Regions from separate parts of the Pelotomaculum sp. PtaB.Bin117 genome, predicted to be linked through region 4. Evidence: riboswitches for the same ligand, from Rfam matches in the RefSeq annotation. Region 4 holds a riboswitch; each other region holds the start of a gene.
What was found. A riboswitch is a leader RNA that binds a small molecule or an ion and turns the genes downstream of it on or off. The one in region 4 is predicted to bind molybdenum cofactor.
Positions count from the first base shown of each region.

Region 1: it holds a riboswitch for molybdenum cofactor, as region 4 does, so the genes downstream of both, A4E54_RS00975 (heterodisulfide reductase-related iron-sulfur binding cluster) here and A4E54_RS00650 (fibronectin type III domain-containing protein) in region 4, are expected to answer to the same signal.
Region 2: it holds a riboswitch for molybdenum cofactor, as region 4 does, so the genes downstream of both, A4E54_RS00545 (zinc ribbon domain-containing protein) here and A4E54_RS00650 (fibronectin type III domain-containing protein) in region 4, are expected to answer to the same signal.
Region 3: it holds a riboswitch for molybdenum cofactor, as region 4 does, so the genes downstream of both, A4E54_RS08635 (EFR1 family ferrodoxin) here and A4E54_RS00650 (fibronectin type III domain-containing protein) in region 4, are expected to answer to the same signal.

Region 1 covers NZ_MVQM01000030.1:151-4,381, reverse strand. Annotated here, with positions in the region: gene A4E54_RS00985 (hypothetical protein) at 1-341, opposite strand, end outside; gene A4E54_RS00980 (hypothetical protein) at 360-614, opposite strand; gene A4E54_RS00975 (heterodisulfide reductase-related iron-sulfur binding cluster) at 675-2,816, opposite strand; molybdenum cofactor riboswitch at 2,806-2,925, opposite strand; molybdenum cofactor riboswitch at 2,965-3,087, opposite strand; gene A4E54_RS00970 (hypothetical protein) at 3,146-3,349, opposite strand; partial or broken gene A4E54_RS00965 (zinc ribbon domain-containing protein) at 3,409-4,231, opposite strand, start outside.
Region 2 covers NZ_MVQM01000015.1:198-3,182, reverse strand. Annotated here, with positions in the region: partial or broken gene tsaA (tRNA (N6-threonylcarbamoyladenosine(37)-N6)-methyltransferase TrmO) at 1-811, shown strand, start outside; molybdenum cofactor riboswitch at 936-1,054, shown strand; gene A4E54_RS00545 (zinc ribbon domain-containing protein) at 1,201-2,460, shown strand; partial or broken gene A4E54_RS00540 (peptidylprolyl isomerase) at 2,910-2,985, shown strand, end outside.
Region 3 covers NZ_MVQM01000124.1:9,070-13,300, reverse strand. Annotated here, with positions in the region: partial or broken gene A4E54_RS08640 (manganese catalase family protein) at 10-108, shown strand; gene A4E54_RS08635 (EFR1 family ferrodoxin) at 205-1,020, opposite strand; molybdenum cofactor riboswitch at 1,223-1,339, opposite strand; gene A4E54_RS08630 (serine hydrolase) at 1,486-3,156, opposite strand; gene A4E54_RS08625 (acetate--CoA ligase family protein) at 3,377-4,231, shown strand, end outside.
Region 4 covers NZ_MVQM01000020.1:363-4,549, reverse strand. Annotated here, with positions in the region: gene A4E54_RS00650 (fibronectin type III domain-containing protein) at 254-1,552, opposite strand; molybdenum cofactor riboswitch at 1,789-1,908, opposite strand; molybdenum cofactor riboswitch at 2,191-2,308, opposite strand; gene A4E54_RS00645 (Ig-like domain-containing domain) at 2,492-3,409, opposite strand; gene A4E54_RS00640 (energy-coupling factor transporter transmembrane component T family protein) at 3,494-4,187, opposite strand, start outside.

The DNA of each region.
Region 1 (4,231 bases), on a different contig from region 4:
AAGAGATAGTCCCTGGTAATCTCGTTCTTATTTGCCTGGAAAACAGATTTGTTGTCCACGCCTTTAACCTCGATTTGATTGAACTCGCCGATGCCCGCCGCTCCCATGGCATACAGCAGGCTCAGACCTTTAGCATCCTTGTCGCCGGGGGACTCCTGATCTTTTAGCGTTTTTAGCACATCGACACCCATGAGAGCGACAAGGTTGTTGTTCTCCTGCATCTTGATCACCGTGGCGGATTTTAGCCCCCGCTCTTTTGAAAGGTTCTCCAACAGGTAGGAACCGGCTACGGCTAAAATAATCAGAACGATGCTGATTATAATTTTTTTATTTAACGACATAACATTACCTCGTTTAGTCTATATAGAATTATTAATTGTCGAGAGTATCACCGGGAAGTTCTTAAAACAGCTGAATCCGGGGCGCGTCCACCTGCGGTAGCGGCAGTTGTAGCAGGTCAGCACGCCTTCCAGGTAGATTTCCTCCTCATTGTCATCCTTGTAAAGCGGGCAGGCTGTGGCAAGCACCATGGTCGCGCGCACATCCTCCCGGCTGCTGTCGTCCCCGAGAAAGCATTTTGTCCCACCCGTTTCCTTCACATATTTTATCAACACTTCTTTTGCCTCCATATAAGTTAAACCTTTCACCCCTTTACAAATTATTCATATCAACAGTTAGAGGCTCATTTCCAGAATTTCAGCTATATCCAGGGTTTTGATACTGTTATTAACGCCTTTAACCTTGATTTGTTCAGAAAGAGTGGCCAAGCAATACGGACAGGTCGTGCAGACCACCTCGGCTCCGGTCGAAAGGGCTTCCCCGGCCCTGTTTTGGCCGATCAAGTTTTCGGGCCCGCTTTTCATCCAAAACCTGCCTCCCCCCGCGCCGCAGCAAAAAGATTTTTCCCTGGAACGGGGCATTTCGGCCAGGCGGACGCCCGGTATGGACTTCAGAATTTCCCGCGGCTCATTATAAAGATTATTGTAACGGCCCAGGTAGCATGAATCGTGACAGGTAATTATTTTGCCGATACTTTTGCCTGGCTTGATCCTGCCTTCGTGCAGCAGGCCGGCTAAAAAAACGGAGTGCGGGATGACTTTATATCTCCCGCCGAACTGGGGATATTCGTTTTTCAAAGTGTTAAAGCAGTGGGTACAGGCAGTTAAAATATTCTTTACATTTAACTTGTTGAAAAGCGATACATTCTTTTGCGCGATCCTTTGGAACAGGTGCTCATTTCCCATCCGGCGGGCCGTCTCGCCGCAGCACCATTCTTCACGTCCGAGCACGGCGAAACTGACGCCTGCTTTCTTCAATATATTAACAAACGCGGCGGCTGCTCTCCCGGCCGTCTCATCGAACGAACCGGCGCAGCCCACAAAATAAAGGTACTGCGCGTCGGGTTTTTCGGCCAGGGTTGGCATCTCCAATTCTTTTGCCAGGTCATATCCGGTTTCGCGGCTGACACCCCAGGGGTTGCCGTAATTTTCCATGCCGGCAATGGCTTGCTTGATTTTCCCAGGCACGTTCTTCCCCGACGAGACAATATAACGGCGCAGGTCGAACAGCCTGGAGGTATGCTCGATCGAGATCGGGCAGGTTTCCATGCACCCCCCGCAGGTGGCGCAGCTCCAAATAAATTCTTCTTCATAGACGTCACCGATGAGGTTTTTCTTCTTGACGCCCTTTTTAGTCTTGTAGGAAATTGAACCTTCCGCCGCTTTTTGCTTTGCAGCTTTTGGATGCCAGACTTTCCGGTTTAAAAGCACCGGGGCAATTTTTTCTATGTGATTGCGCAGGCGGCCGTTGAACCTTTTTGGTTTGGTCGGTTCTTCGCTCTGATGGGCGGGGCAGATTTCATCACAGCGGCCGCATTTTACGCAGGCGTAAGCCTCGAAAAGCTGCTTCCAGGTAAGGTCCTCCAGTTTGCTCGCCCCGTAAGTTTTAACATTTTCGTCGTCAAATTGAATTTTACGCAAAGCGCCCTTTGGTTCCAGCGAGTGCCAGTAGGTGTTGAAAGGGGCGAACACCATATGCAGGTGTTTCGAGTGGGGGATGATGAACAATAATGAGAAAATAGCCAGGTAGTGGGTCCACCAGAAAAACATCCCGGCGGCATGAATTGCATTTTCATTAAAGCCCTCCAGAAACCTTGAAACAGCCGCAGCCAGCGGGGCGGCCCCGCTTAAAGCGGCTCCTTCGCCAAGCGCGAGCCGGGTTCCGTGAAACAGGACTTCCGTTATCGCGATGACCAGGATCAATCCAAGGATTACAAAAACCACGGGAGTGTTCTTCAGCCAGACCGGCTTTTTAACGACCCGCCGCAAAAAGCTGCCGCCGATCCCGAAGATGATTAAAGCGATAAAAATATCTTTGATGAAAAGGTAGCCGGGATTATCTCCGATATAAGGAATACTGGTTTTGAAAAGGCCTTCCGCAACCATATTGGGGATGCCCGGCAACAGGACACAAAAGCCGCACATGATAAACCCGTGCAGAAAACCAAACAGGGGTTTATTCATAATTTTCTTTTGGCCGGCCACATGGGTGAGAAAATATTTCCAGCGTTCAAGCGGGCGGTCAAAACGGTTTTCCGGCCTGCCCAACTTTATGTAGCGGCAGCGCCAATATACCTCGCATAGAAAATAACCTAACGATATGACCATGAGGACAAAAAAAATATAAATCTCCACTTTGCCTTTCCTTTCGGTTAGTGCCTGGTCCTTTACTGCAAAACTTATTCCAGCCATGCAAAAAATAATACCGGGCAAACTCTGCGAAAAAACAAAGTTAGCCCGGCACATAAGCCGGATCAAGAACTCTCCTTTTCGCAATGGGAGACATACCGGTTTCCCGGTACACCCTACCGGCCGAAAACCATGGCTTAAAAGCTTTAGGTCATATGGCTCGGAGAGTAATCATCATTAAAAAATATAAGCTTTGCCCGTTGCAAAAGGACAAAGCTTTTTTCCAAAAACCTCTCCTTTCCGCACCGGGAGGTACAGGAGTTTCCCACCGTACCCTAACGGCCTGGTTACCGTACCCTGCTTTTGTTTAGGTATGCCAGGCTCGGAGAATTCTTTGTTTTATATAACTATTCAACATTAAAAAACAATTTCCTGCCGGGGTATACTTTTTCGTTAACTTATTCTTGCCCTAATTTCAGGCACTTTGTGACACTCTGCTCCTCCGGGAGATGAATCCCGGCAGCTTCTTCGGGCACCCGTGCGTAGTCGCTGCCCGCAGTAAATTGAGGCGTGGCCTCTACCGCATTGAGAGCGTAGTGGGCGACGGATACACCGGGCGGTGCCAAGCCCGTTCCTGCTCCCATTTTGGATTTACAGCTCATGGGGAGCGGGAACACCCTTGCCTTTCGGACTTTAGGGCTTTGTTCGCGCTTATTTCCGCTCAGGCCGTGTATCTTAAAAAGAACTTTTTGCCTATATTTCTTACGGTGTTTAGATCAACACTGCCTTTCTTACCGCATTTACAAGTGAATAACGGTGCGCGCCGGTCTATTTCCGCCCCGCAGCCGGCGCATAACCGGCTTATGTCCTTGGGGTTGACCCGGCTGGTGATTATTCCATACTCCCAGGCTTTGTATTTGGTATAGTGGAATATCCTGCCCCGGAGCCAGTAGGAACGCCTGGAGTTGGCCCGCCTGCTGTATTTGCCCTGCTCGGGTTTAAAACTGTTCGAGTGTTCAAACACGATGATACTCGCTCCGTGTTCCAGGGCAAAGTCCAGTATTCTGCGGGATACCCGGTGGGCTTCATTATCGTCGATGTTATGGATCTTATTCCACAAGGCCTTATTGTCCTGCTCATCCTTGTTTAATGAACCGGTAAGACTGAGCTTGGTTGCGATTATGCCCAAAAGTCGTTTCCTACGGCCGTTTAGGTTATCGCCGCCCCGGATGAACCGGGTGGCTACCTGCGTGCCGTCGCTTTTGAATATACCGCATACCGCCAGCTTGTCGCACGTGTTTAAGTCAACAGCGCAAATTTTAAGGTTTGGGTCTTTAACCTGTTCGGCAACCGACTTAACCGCCGGTTTTTCCTTTTCAACCGGGAAATGCAGCTCAATCCGGTTCTTCTTGATTACTGCGCGAGGGCATCCTATCTTCCAACCGTCCTGAACCCGCCTGCCGGTTAAATGGTACTTCACCCAGCGCCAGGTGCTGCCGTCGTACAACTTCAGCATTATAGACTTGCCGGTGTAGCCTTTGTAC
Region 2 (2,985 bases), on a different contig from region 4:
GGGAGTAGATTCTATTACACTAAACCCTGTGGGCATTGTCAAATCACAAATAACTGATCGAAACAGCATGCCGACAACCGGGATTCAGGCTCAAATCATAATCTTTCCCTTATTTTCCGCGGCGCTGGAGCGAATCGACGAGTATTCTCATTTATGGATTTTGACTTGGCTCCATCAAGCGTCACGTAACACCACTACGGTCGCACCGGTTAAGGTTAATCCTTTGTCCCGTAAATTTGGTGTGTTTGCCATCCGGTCACCGGCCCGCCCCAATCCAATAGCTCTGACCCTGGTCAAGCTGGACCGGATTCAGGGGAATACACTTTATGTGACTGGACTTGATGCCGTAAATGAAAGTCCCGTCATAGATATCAAACCGTATTTTGACCATGATGTGGTGTTTTCACCACGGACACCGCATATAGCTCCGCTCAACCCAGATCTCTTAATGAAAAACTTGCTGAGTCAAGCCATCACTCACCACGGAGAGATTTGTTCAGATCTGCTGATAGCTGTAAGAATGGCGTTTATCGCCGATAACCGGCTTGAGTCTACCAAATCCCCGAATGTTAAGGTTCATGTCAGCGGCTCCCCTTGTTTGGCGGATACCCTGCAAGGGCTTTGCAGAGCAAGACTTGCCAACCCGTCAAGGTTTGCCTACAACCCTTTGGCGGAACGGAAGCAGAGCGTGTGGACTAGTGGAAGCAAGCGATTAACTCTTATTTGTCTTCAAGAACTGGACATAGAGAGTTTTTATAGCTTATCGGATCATGAGATATTCAATATCACTTTAGAGGAAAACAAGACGTGATGATTCATATCCGTTAAAAAGCAAGATTTAACTTTCAAAGATGGTGGGGCTATGGATATGTATAAAAATACCGGTTGACATGCAGTTTATTCTGTGACTATAATTGCTTTAAGGAAAAATTATGAATTACAACTACTCCGAGCCTTTTTGCCTAAAGGATTTGTCTCACGGCGAACAGGCCGCTAGGTATGGCGGGAAACGGCCATGCCTCCCTTATGGAAAGGAGACAATAAGCAGCAGAGCCTTTGTGGCCTGTGAGTAATTATTACGTCTTCCTCGGGAAGACGTTTTTATTACCACACTTATTTTAGCCCTTTCCGTTTTATGAAAGGGTTTTTTATACTCGAGGAATCTGTATGTATACCGATTATCGGGGAGGGGGGTGTGTAATGCCTACTAAAACCATCAAGCAAACCTTGGAGTACCGTTTTCCTGAATGGTTCATCACCACTGAAAAACTGTTCAATGAAGTCACAGCGTTTTATTTTGGTATAATCAAGGAGCGTGCTCAAATACTTGAACTAACCAATAAAAAAGCGTTAACCGAACTCGAAAGATTAACTCACAGTACAAAGGACAACCCTGCACCGCCGTTTCCCTTAAAGTGGGATATCCCGGCTATGTTCCGGCGGGCTTGTATAAACACGGCCATTGGAGCAGCCCGGTCATTCTTCTCCAAGCTGAAAAAATGGAAAGATGCAAAAGCCAAGGCCGAAGCCAAAGAGAAGAAGCTTAAATACAGACCGCCGGTGCCGCCCAGAGAGTGGCAGCGCAACACTTTGTTTTATGCCGGCCAGTATAAAGGTTACACCGGCAAGTCTATTATGCTGAAGTTGTTCGACGGCAACACCTGGCGCTGGGTGAAGTATCATTTGACCGGCCGGCGGGTTCAGGACGGCTGGAAGATAGGCTGTCCACACGCGGTAATTAAGAAAAACCGGCTTGAGCTGCATTTCCCGGTTGAAAAGGAAAAACCGGTAGTGAAGGCGGTTGCCGAGCAGGTTAAAGATCCAAGCCTGAAGATTTGCGCTGTAGGCTTAAATATTAGCGGCAGGCCGGCGGTATGCGGCATATTCAAAAGCGACGGCACGCAGGTGGCCACCCGGTTTATCCGTGGCGGTGACAGCCTCAGCGGCCGCAGGAAACGACTTTTGGGTATTATCGCAACCAAGCTCAGCCTTACGGGTTCCTTGAATAAGGATGAGCAGGACAATAAGGCGCTAAGGAACAGGATCCATAACATCGACGATAATGAAGCCCACCGGGTGTCTCGTAGAATACTGGACTTTGCCCTGGAACATGGCGCGGGTATCATCGTGTTTGAATACCTGAATAATTTTAAACCTGAGCAAGGCAAGTTCAGCAGGCGGGCCAGTTCCAAGCGTTCCTACTGGCTCCGGGGCAGGATATCCCACTATACGAAATACAAAGCCTGGGAGTATGGAATAATCATCAGCCGGGTAAACCCCAGGAACACAGGCCGGTTATGTGCCGATTGCGGGGCGGAGATAGCCCGGCACGGTGATAACAAGGAGCATTACCGGCCCGGGGCACCGTTATTCACTTGCAAATGCGGCAAGAAAGGCAGTGTTGCGCTAAACGCCGTCAGAAATATCGGCAAGAGGTTCTTTTTAAGATACGCGGTTTAAGCGGAGACATGCACGAACAAAGCCCTAAAGTCCGAAAGGCAAGGGTGTTCCTGCTCCCCATGAGCTGTAAATCCAAAACGGGAGCAGGAACGGGCTTGGCACCGCCTGGCGTTATCCGTCGCCCACTACGCTCTCAACGCGGTAGAGGCCACGCTTCAATTACTGCGAGCAGCGACTACGCACGGGTGCCCGAAGAAACCGCGGGGATTTTAATCCCCGGCGCATAGAGTGTCACAAAGTACCTGAAATTAGGGTAAATAAGAATTATATTTAGAAAAAAACAATTGCCGGGCAGCGACTGACTGCCCTTATGTTTTCCTTATGCCAACGCCCGGCATGGCAGGAGTTTCCAACCAATGACCGAAAGCTGAGCTGAACGGAGATTTGCTAAATTCCGCTTAGTTTAGTAAAATGCATTTATTGGAACAAAACTGAGGAGGATGCGATAAGTGAAAAGAGGCAGCATTGAATTGGAAAATGGCAAGAAAATAGTCATTGATTTCTTTGAGGAAGACGCGCCTGGAA
Region 3 (4,231 bases), on a different contig from region 4:
GATTAATTGATGTGGGTTTATCAAAAAAAATTAGAATACCCGGTAAGGGTTTCCGGTCCCAATCCCAAACTGGCTAAAGTGATTATTACTCAATACGGCGGGCCGGACTTATGGTTTTAAGGGAGTGTCAGGGGGACGGTTCGACTGACAATTATTAGTCCCACATTGCCAACGTAGATACTACCACGGCAAAAAAGTGGATGATTATAAAAATAACTCCGGCTCCTTGCGTTCTGCAAATTCAACTTCCAGTTCATGCTTATGTCTCAAAAAATCCTTATCGTCAAAATATTTGGCTTCATTGGGGCAATTTTTCACGCAGGCGCCGCATTTAATACAAATTCCATCCAGTTTAGAAACATCTTCATAATTAATGGAACCGACCGGACAGATACTTGGACAGAGCTTACAATCCATACAATCGCTGCTTGTTTTTGGGACAAACTTTCTAAAGTCCACAGGCATGCCATGTTCATCTATAGGCATGTAATATTTGCGATAAGGTTTATTTCCTTTTACCATGACACTTTGCAGATTATTGCCAGTGGTAATTTTGGCATATATTTTACTAGCAAAATCATTTATTACCGCCATATCTTTTTCATCAGGCCGGTTTTTAGCCAGAATTTTGGAGATCGAGTGTTCCCCGATAAATGCGCCCCCGGCAATAACTTTAAAGCCGTTTAGCTCCAGAATATCTTTCAGCTCAATCAAAGCATCGTCATAATCCCTGTTACCGTATAAAACCACAGCGACCGCCAGAGCACCGTTACCTGTAATAGAATTCATATATTTCAGTAATATGTTTGGCACTCTGCCGGCATAGACCGGCACTCCAATCACGACCAGGTCTTCCGCAGTAAAAGACACTGTTTCTTTTCTAACTCCCGGCAGGGTAAAATCAATAATGTTTACCGCTGTTTGCCCGCCGGCATTTTCTAAAATCTTTCCGGCCAGCCCGGATACGATCTTTTGGGTTGTACCAGTAGGGCTAAAATACATCGCATTAATTTTTTCCATAAACTAGTCCCACCCATTTCTTTACGTACTGTTAGCGGTATTCCGCTTGAAGGCCAATAAAATAATATAGTGTGCTCACTTTTGTCTTTGTGGTTTTGCAATAATAAAGCCCGTAATATACTTCTACCCCGCATGACATTTTCCTTGTATAAAAAATATTTAGCTCTTCATTAAAAAAACGGGCAATGATATCACAGAAGATCCACTAAAAAGGTTGTTACTATTGACTGGGGAGGCATACTGGTTTCCCAATATACCCTAACGGCCTGTTATCCATACTTTTCGCTTAGGCTAAACAGGCTCGGAGAATTTCTTTCAATATTACCACATTACCACATATCCTTCAGAATTCCTTCAAATTAAAACAGTTTTTCGGTAATTATTTTTTTGTTCATTTTTTGCAGATACTCAAAACGACATTATCAGCCGCCATCCCCGTTCTGTATAATTTATAAGTTTATCCGCTCAGGGTCGCAGAGTTATATTTATTTCATTCATTACCGGGTTGCAATAAACACAAGCGTCAAGTAATTTTGAGACTATGATTAAGGGTAGCATTACAAAGCCATGCTTGAGATATATTTGACTGCTTAACGCAATGGTGTTGTGATTTGCCTCAAGCCGCGCGTCTCCAATTTTCGCGCGGATTACTGTTACGCCTTTTGTCAGTATCAGCATGTCGATTTCTTTATCGAACTCAATGGTCGTTTCAAGCGCGTCTGCGATTGTTATCGCGGGAACGTATAAATCCTCCATACCCAGGTCAGGCAGAACCGGATAAAAAATTATTCTTCCATTAACTAAAATTTTATTATCATTGAGAATGGTGGTAATGACTCTAATCGTTGATCCTGGCGGACCGGCAAATGTCTTAAACAAGGTGTTTATTACAGCCTCTTCTATATCCGTGTAACCGCTGCTGAGAAATTCATAGTAACCACCGTTTGTCATAAAAATAACCCCGATTTTTTCATCACAGTCAAAGTACATATCACTAACCAGACCGCAGGCTTCACCGGCATGCCCCGTTAGTCTTCGTTCCGCCAGGGCGTCTGTAATATGAAAGCTCAGACCAATATATCTGAAGAAACCCTCCATCCCGTATCCATACCAGTGCATTTGGTGCATTAAATCCGCGGTGTGTTTTTGGAGAATGCGAACTCCGCCGTAGAGTCCCCCATTCATATGGGCGATCATGAATTTTGACAGATCCAATACGCTCGCTCTTACCGCCCCGGCTGGACCGATATAGTAGTTTCCCAGCGGCAGTTTGTATTCTTTTCTGGCGGGTCTCTCGCCTGTTTGGAAATAGTCGCATGCAGGATAAAACTTGCCGCCGCCGCTGGTTTTATATAGAACGGCAATTTTATGGAAATTTACTATGTCAGCAGCGTTATAACCCGCGTCCATTCCCAATGGCCAAAAGATATGACGAATGGTATAATCGTTGAAACGCTTGCCTGAGATCATTTCGACCAATGCGCCGATGATGCCGAAACCAAAATTAGAGTAAACGAATTGGGTTCCGGGCAAAAAGTCCCCCCAGGTCTTTTCACTGTATGCTTTCCCGCCGGGAACCAAAAGATCTCTTAAAAGTGGTGGTTGCGGGGAACCTAACGCCTGCTCGTAACCGCCAAAATCTAGAATACTGGAAGTATGAGTGAGAAGCATCCTGAAAGTTATCTTTGCGCTAGGGTATTTTGGGTTTCTGACCATATAACCCAGATAAATGCTTATATCGTCATCAAGGTTGAATAAGCCGCACTCCCAAAGTTGCATTAAAGCGGTGGCAGTAATGGTTTTGGAAATTGACGCGATTCTAAAAATAGTATCAGGGGTGACTAGCTTTTCTTTTTCCAGATCAGACCAACCATAGCCGTTCGCCCAAACCACACGATTATCTCTAATAAAGGCGGCGGCCACACCAACAATTTTTTTGCTGTTCATTTCAGCTAGAATTGCAGCGTCTAATTGATTTTGGGGCACGTTGATATATGGCTTGAAGAGAATGTCTCGCGGGGAATCGGCTGCAACGGCGCTTTCCGGATCAAAATCATGGTAATCAGGGTCTTGTCTCTTCCTTGGCTTTATCACGGTAAACCGGTTATTATTTAAACAGAATGTTCTGCGAAACATTTTTAACCCTCCCTAAGGAGTATCATATTATTTATCTCCCGTCTTTCTAATTTATGAATAAATTAGAAATTTGAGCAGTCTTGCTTTTTTAAAAAATACCTCCTGTTTTTTCAGGAAGGCCTCCATTATCAATAAAAAAATATTCCCATGTCTTGACAACAGGATGGCATTATATGTATCTTATCAACATTACATACTTTATCGCGGGGAGGCGAGTACCATGTCTGGCACGAGGCCGGTGGATCTGCGTCCTGTTTTCTATCCAAGGCGAGTGGCTGTGTTTGGTGTTACCGATACCCCTGACCGGGTTGGTTACAATGTTCTTGAAAGCATTTTGCATGGTGGATTTACGGGGAAGGTTTACCCGATCCACCCACGTCATGAACAGGTGCTCGGGTGCAAGGTTTATAAAAGTCTGGAGGATTTACCGGAGCCGGTTGATTTGGCGGTGATCTGCTTAAATCAGGACGCTACGGTAGAAGCTGTGGAGAAATGTGGACGCGCCGGCGTGCGAGGGGTTATATGCAATGCCGGTGGTTACAGGGAGACGGGAGAGGTCGGGCGCGATCTTGAGAAACGCCTGATTGCGGCGGCTGAAAAATACAGGCTGCCGATGATTGGTCCGAATACTCTCGGTATGATTAACAACGACGGTAATTTCTACAGTACCTTTTACCCGCTCAAAATACCCGCCGGAAAAGTATCAATAATTTCACAAAGCGGGGGGATCGGGCTGACAACCATTCACCTGGCTGTTGACGAAGGGATCGGCATAAACAAGTTTATCGGAGTGGGCAACTGTTCCAACCTGGGTTTCACCGATTGTCTTGATTACTTGGAAAACGATGATTCAACTGCCGTCATCGGGGTGTTTATTGAAGGCTCCGCCGATGCCGGCCGGTTCGTTCGCGCAGCCGGCAGGGTGGCCCGGAAAAAACCGGTGGTGGTTTACAAAGCCGGGCGGCTGGCGGAAGCCGACCGCTACACGCAGACCCATACGGGCAGTTCGGCCGGATCTTTTCAACTATACCAGGATATTTTACATCAGTACGGGGTTTTTACAGTAAACAATGTT
Region 4 (4,187 bases):
TAGACTCGGGTGGTGGTATGAAATTGTTAGTTTCCGGTAAACATTGGTTGAAAAGCAATAAACCAGTATGTCATAAGTCAAATAGCCACAGGCGGGTTACTCGGATGATATGATACTGATCTGGTTCTATGAACATATACCATGATATTCTACATTGTGGAACAAATTCCTACCCGCTTAAAAAAATTTGTCTAGGTAGGAAAACCCCGGTCTGACGGCCGGGGCTGAGAATAACAGCTCATTTCACCTGATTTTAAGAGGTCGTAGCACCTGATCCGGCCGCGGAAAAACCCGCTTCAAGGGTGTAGGTGGTATTCTTGGGCACGACTCGGAAGTAATAAGTGGTAAGAGGGCTTAGCTCATATGCACTATTATCCGAAGTGTCCCCGGCCACGAATGAGAAAGGAGCGGTACCGGTGATGTCACTTACATTAAGTTTCGTAAAGCCCGTCCACTGGTTGGTGGAATAGTAGACGTCATACGCTTCGGTTGCGCTAGAATTGGTGATGCCGCTGGCGTTCCAGTGCACTGTCAGCGTGGTGCTGGTTGGAGTATCAACCGTGGGCCTGTTGTCCAACCAGGCGGGGAGGTCGTTGCTAAGTGAGCTGAAACTGAGCTGGTTGTTGGTTATTTGGGCATGGGTCCAGGAATTGCCGCTTATGTCAGTGACAGGCGGCACGTCCAGGGTATAGCTGTGGGTGCCGGCGGAATAATCCCGGTTATAGCAGGTATTGGTATTGCCCTGGACCGTCTCGGGGAAGAAGAAGAAGGTGTTCGCGGTATTGGCAAATGGCTTGTAATTCTCGGCACCTGAAACGGCGTAGGCATCGATAGTGTCGTCATAGACAACTGCCGTACCGCCTTTTTTATAGTTTGCCACCAGGCCGTTGGGATCACTTAAACTTAATAAGGTGGCGGCAGTGGTGGAGTTGACGGGCCGGTCAAAAATGACGCCCACGTTGGGCTCATAAGGCACGTTTGAGGTGCCCACAGTGTAGGTGACAACCGGCGCAACACTATCACTGAAAGCATTGTCATTTGCAGGAGTGACGTTTAAAGGAGTCCTGAAAGTGAAGGTGAAGTCGCTCCTGTTCCGGTAGTTGCCCAGGGTCAAAAGATTGTCGTCAGCAACGGTAGCCGCTTTGATCGTCACGTCGTAAAGCTCGTTGAAAGCCAGCGCGTTATCAAAGGTCAGGGTTACGGTCGTCCCCTTGTTGAGGTTGCTGTCGCTAATACCGCTGCAGCCGCTTCCCGAATTCTTGGAGTAACTGAACGACGGGTTAGAGCTGTCATATTGCCTTGTAACTATAAACTGGCTCGAATCAAATTCATTGGTGTTAACTGATTGCTTACTGAAGAAGATCTTTAAGGTTTTGGTGCTTTGCGTGTAACTGTAGCCGTTGCAGTTAAACGCCTTGTTGCCCGCGCCGCTGCCGTTGCCGTTGTAGTTCAGGGCGAAAGCACCCGGGGCAAATGAAGCGAACAGCATAGTCGCTCCCACCAACAGGGAGACTATTTTGGCGCTCTTTTTGAAAAACCTGCTTTTAAACATGAACTTTTCCCTCCTAAAAATATTTTTTTTCAATCGGTTACCCTTTTATTGCCTTTGTTTTACCTTTTTCCTCATCACTTCCGGCAACGTATTTGTGACAACAAATTCGCCTTCGGCAACCTTAGGGCATATAGCGCTACGGCCCTAATACCATCGCTAATGTATGTCCAAAGGTCACTTATATAAAAATGATGCCGGGCAAGCTTTGCGAAAAACAAAGTTCGCCCGGCATCATAAGCCAGATCAAAAACTCTCCTTTTCGCAATGGAAGGCACGTTAGTTTCCCGGCGCACCCTGCAGGCCCAAAAACCATGGTTATACGCTTTAGGTTAATTGACTCGGAAAGAAATATTTAAGTTTAAAAATACAAATTATTTAATTTAATGAATAATTAAGTCATATTAACAGATAAATCCTTAGTATTGAACATATTTTATCTGCAATGTCTTAATCTGTAAATAAGCATCAGGTCTTAAATTAATATGGACAATAGTCCCGCTTTTTGAAATATAATCCTATATTACCATAACAAATCGCTCTCTTATTTATGCCTAAACCCACTTTATCCACACATCACGAAAAGAATAATTTCAATTAAAAATAAAAGCTTTGTCCGGTTAATAAAAAAGACAAAGCTTTCTTCTTAAAAAACCTATCCTTTCCATACCGGGAGGCTTAACCGTTTCCAGTTAAACCCTGAAGGTCTGCCGCCATAGCCGTAGCCACAGGCGGTTAGACTCGGATAAAATTATTAAATTTTCGTCCCTAGCGGTGGTAAATTAATCTTCATTTACCACTATGATAATCAATATGGTTTATTTTATCATACAACTGATGAGAAATATGTCATTCCATGTCGACGAAAAATCTTTTGCAAAAAAATTGCAAAAGATTTTTAGATTAAGACAAACTATTGCTATCTTAGAGTCGGTGTTACAATTAACTCCTTTTTTTCTTCTTGACAAACAATTCCACCACTATCCAGCCGGCGATTAAAACGACGGTCAGGATAGTCAGCAAATTGGTGTAATCCAGTCCCATGCCGGCTTGCGCGGGACTCTCCGGCTTTCCTGTCTGCCCGGATGCCGCGCTTTCCCCGCTTGTATTCCCGGCAACTTGCTGCTGCCCGGCTGCCGCCGCTCCCGGCGACTTGTTTTCCTGACCGGTATTTGCCTCATTGCCGCCGGCGTTGGCCTGGAGTTGCGCGGTCTCACTGTTTGCTTGTGCGGCGTTCTTTTCGCCCGGCAGGGCAGGCTGGGAATCAGGCGAAGCCGGCTGCTGGGTGGCGGCTGTGGTTTGTGCCGCAGGCTGCGTAACAGGTTTCGTTACCGCCTGTGATATCGCCTGTCCCTGGGTCTTGAAGGAAATGTTTAACCCCTGGCCGGACGTGGTCCCTCCGAGGACGGAAACGCCATTTTTCGCTTTCAGGTCCGGCGACACTTTTAAAGTATATGATGTTCCAGGACTTAAAGGGCTGGACGGCTGGACGAATACGTTGTTTCTCTGGGAAAAATCGATGCTGTCATCCACTTTGGTCACGCTAACGGGGATGTTCTCACCGTTTTCGGAGAACAGGCTGAAGCAATTCTGGTTAATCCCCCAGATGGTGCTGTTGACCACGTTCTTGTCGAACTCCAGCTTGAATTTCGGTTCCGTGGGTACGTCGGCGGCGTCCTGCACATTGCCGCCGCCGTCAACTAGTGTAATTGAAACAAAACTTAACGGCTTTTGACCGGGTATTCCTGGGGAAGATGATTTTTCCCCTCCCTGGGCGGCAAAAGCGGCGGAGGCAAAGAATAAAAACAACAGCAATAAGACGGCTGACTTCACAAAAAGGTTTTTTCTGCCGGCAAACACGGATTATCATCCTTTCTTTCCTCTAAGGTAAGGGGACACACCTCAATTATAGGTATTCTTTTACTGACGAGGAATGTCCCCTAATTAGATCAATACAACTGACAGCACGAAGGCCAGGGAAACAAACCCTATCGCCAGTCTGTCTTTTCCCTTAAAACGCAGGCTGCCGGTTCTGATCCGGCTGGAGCCGCCGGTGTAGCACCTGCTTTCCATGGCGACGGCCAGGTCGTTGGCCCGCTGCAGTGACGCCGCCAGCAGCGGGATCAGGACGGCTGTATAGCTTTTCAGCCTGGTGATAATTTTAGGTGAGTTAAACTGCGCGCCGCGGGACCTCTGGGCGCGCGTTATGGTCTCCGCTTCTTCGATGATGGTCGGAATAAATCTCAAGGCGGTGCTGATAAGCATGGAAAACTGGCTCACGGGTATCCTCAGATAGCGCAGTGGCGAGAGCAGGGACTCGATCCCGGAGGCCAGCTTCAGCGGCGACGTGGTCATAGTCAGCAGGGAGGAAGCCAGGTACAGGATCAGCAGGCGAAAGATCGTGGACGTGCCCAGGGCGATGCCCTCTCTGGTCACACTAACGCCGCCCAGGTGAAAAACCGGCTCGCCAGATGTGAGAATTGCCTGGAAGATAAACGAAAACAGAAACAAGTACCTCAGCTTGCGCAAGCCGCGCAGAATACGGGCTATTTTTACCTGCGACAATAAAATGACCGCTATGATGATGGAGATATTGAGCAGGATCACGTACCACTTGAAATTCATCAATACTGAAAAG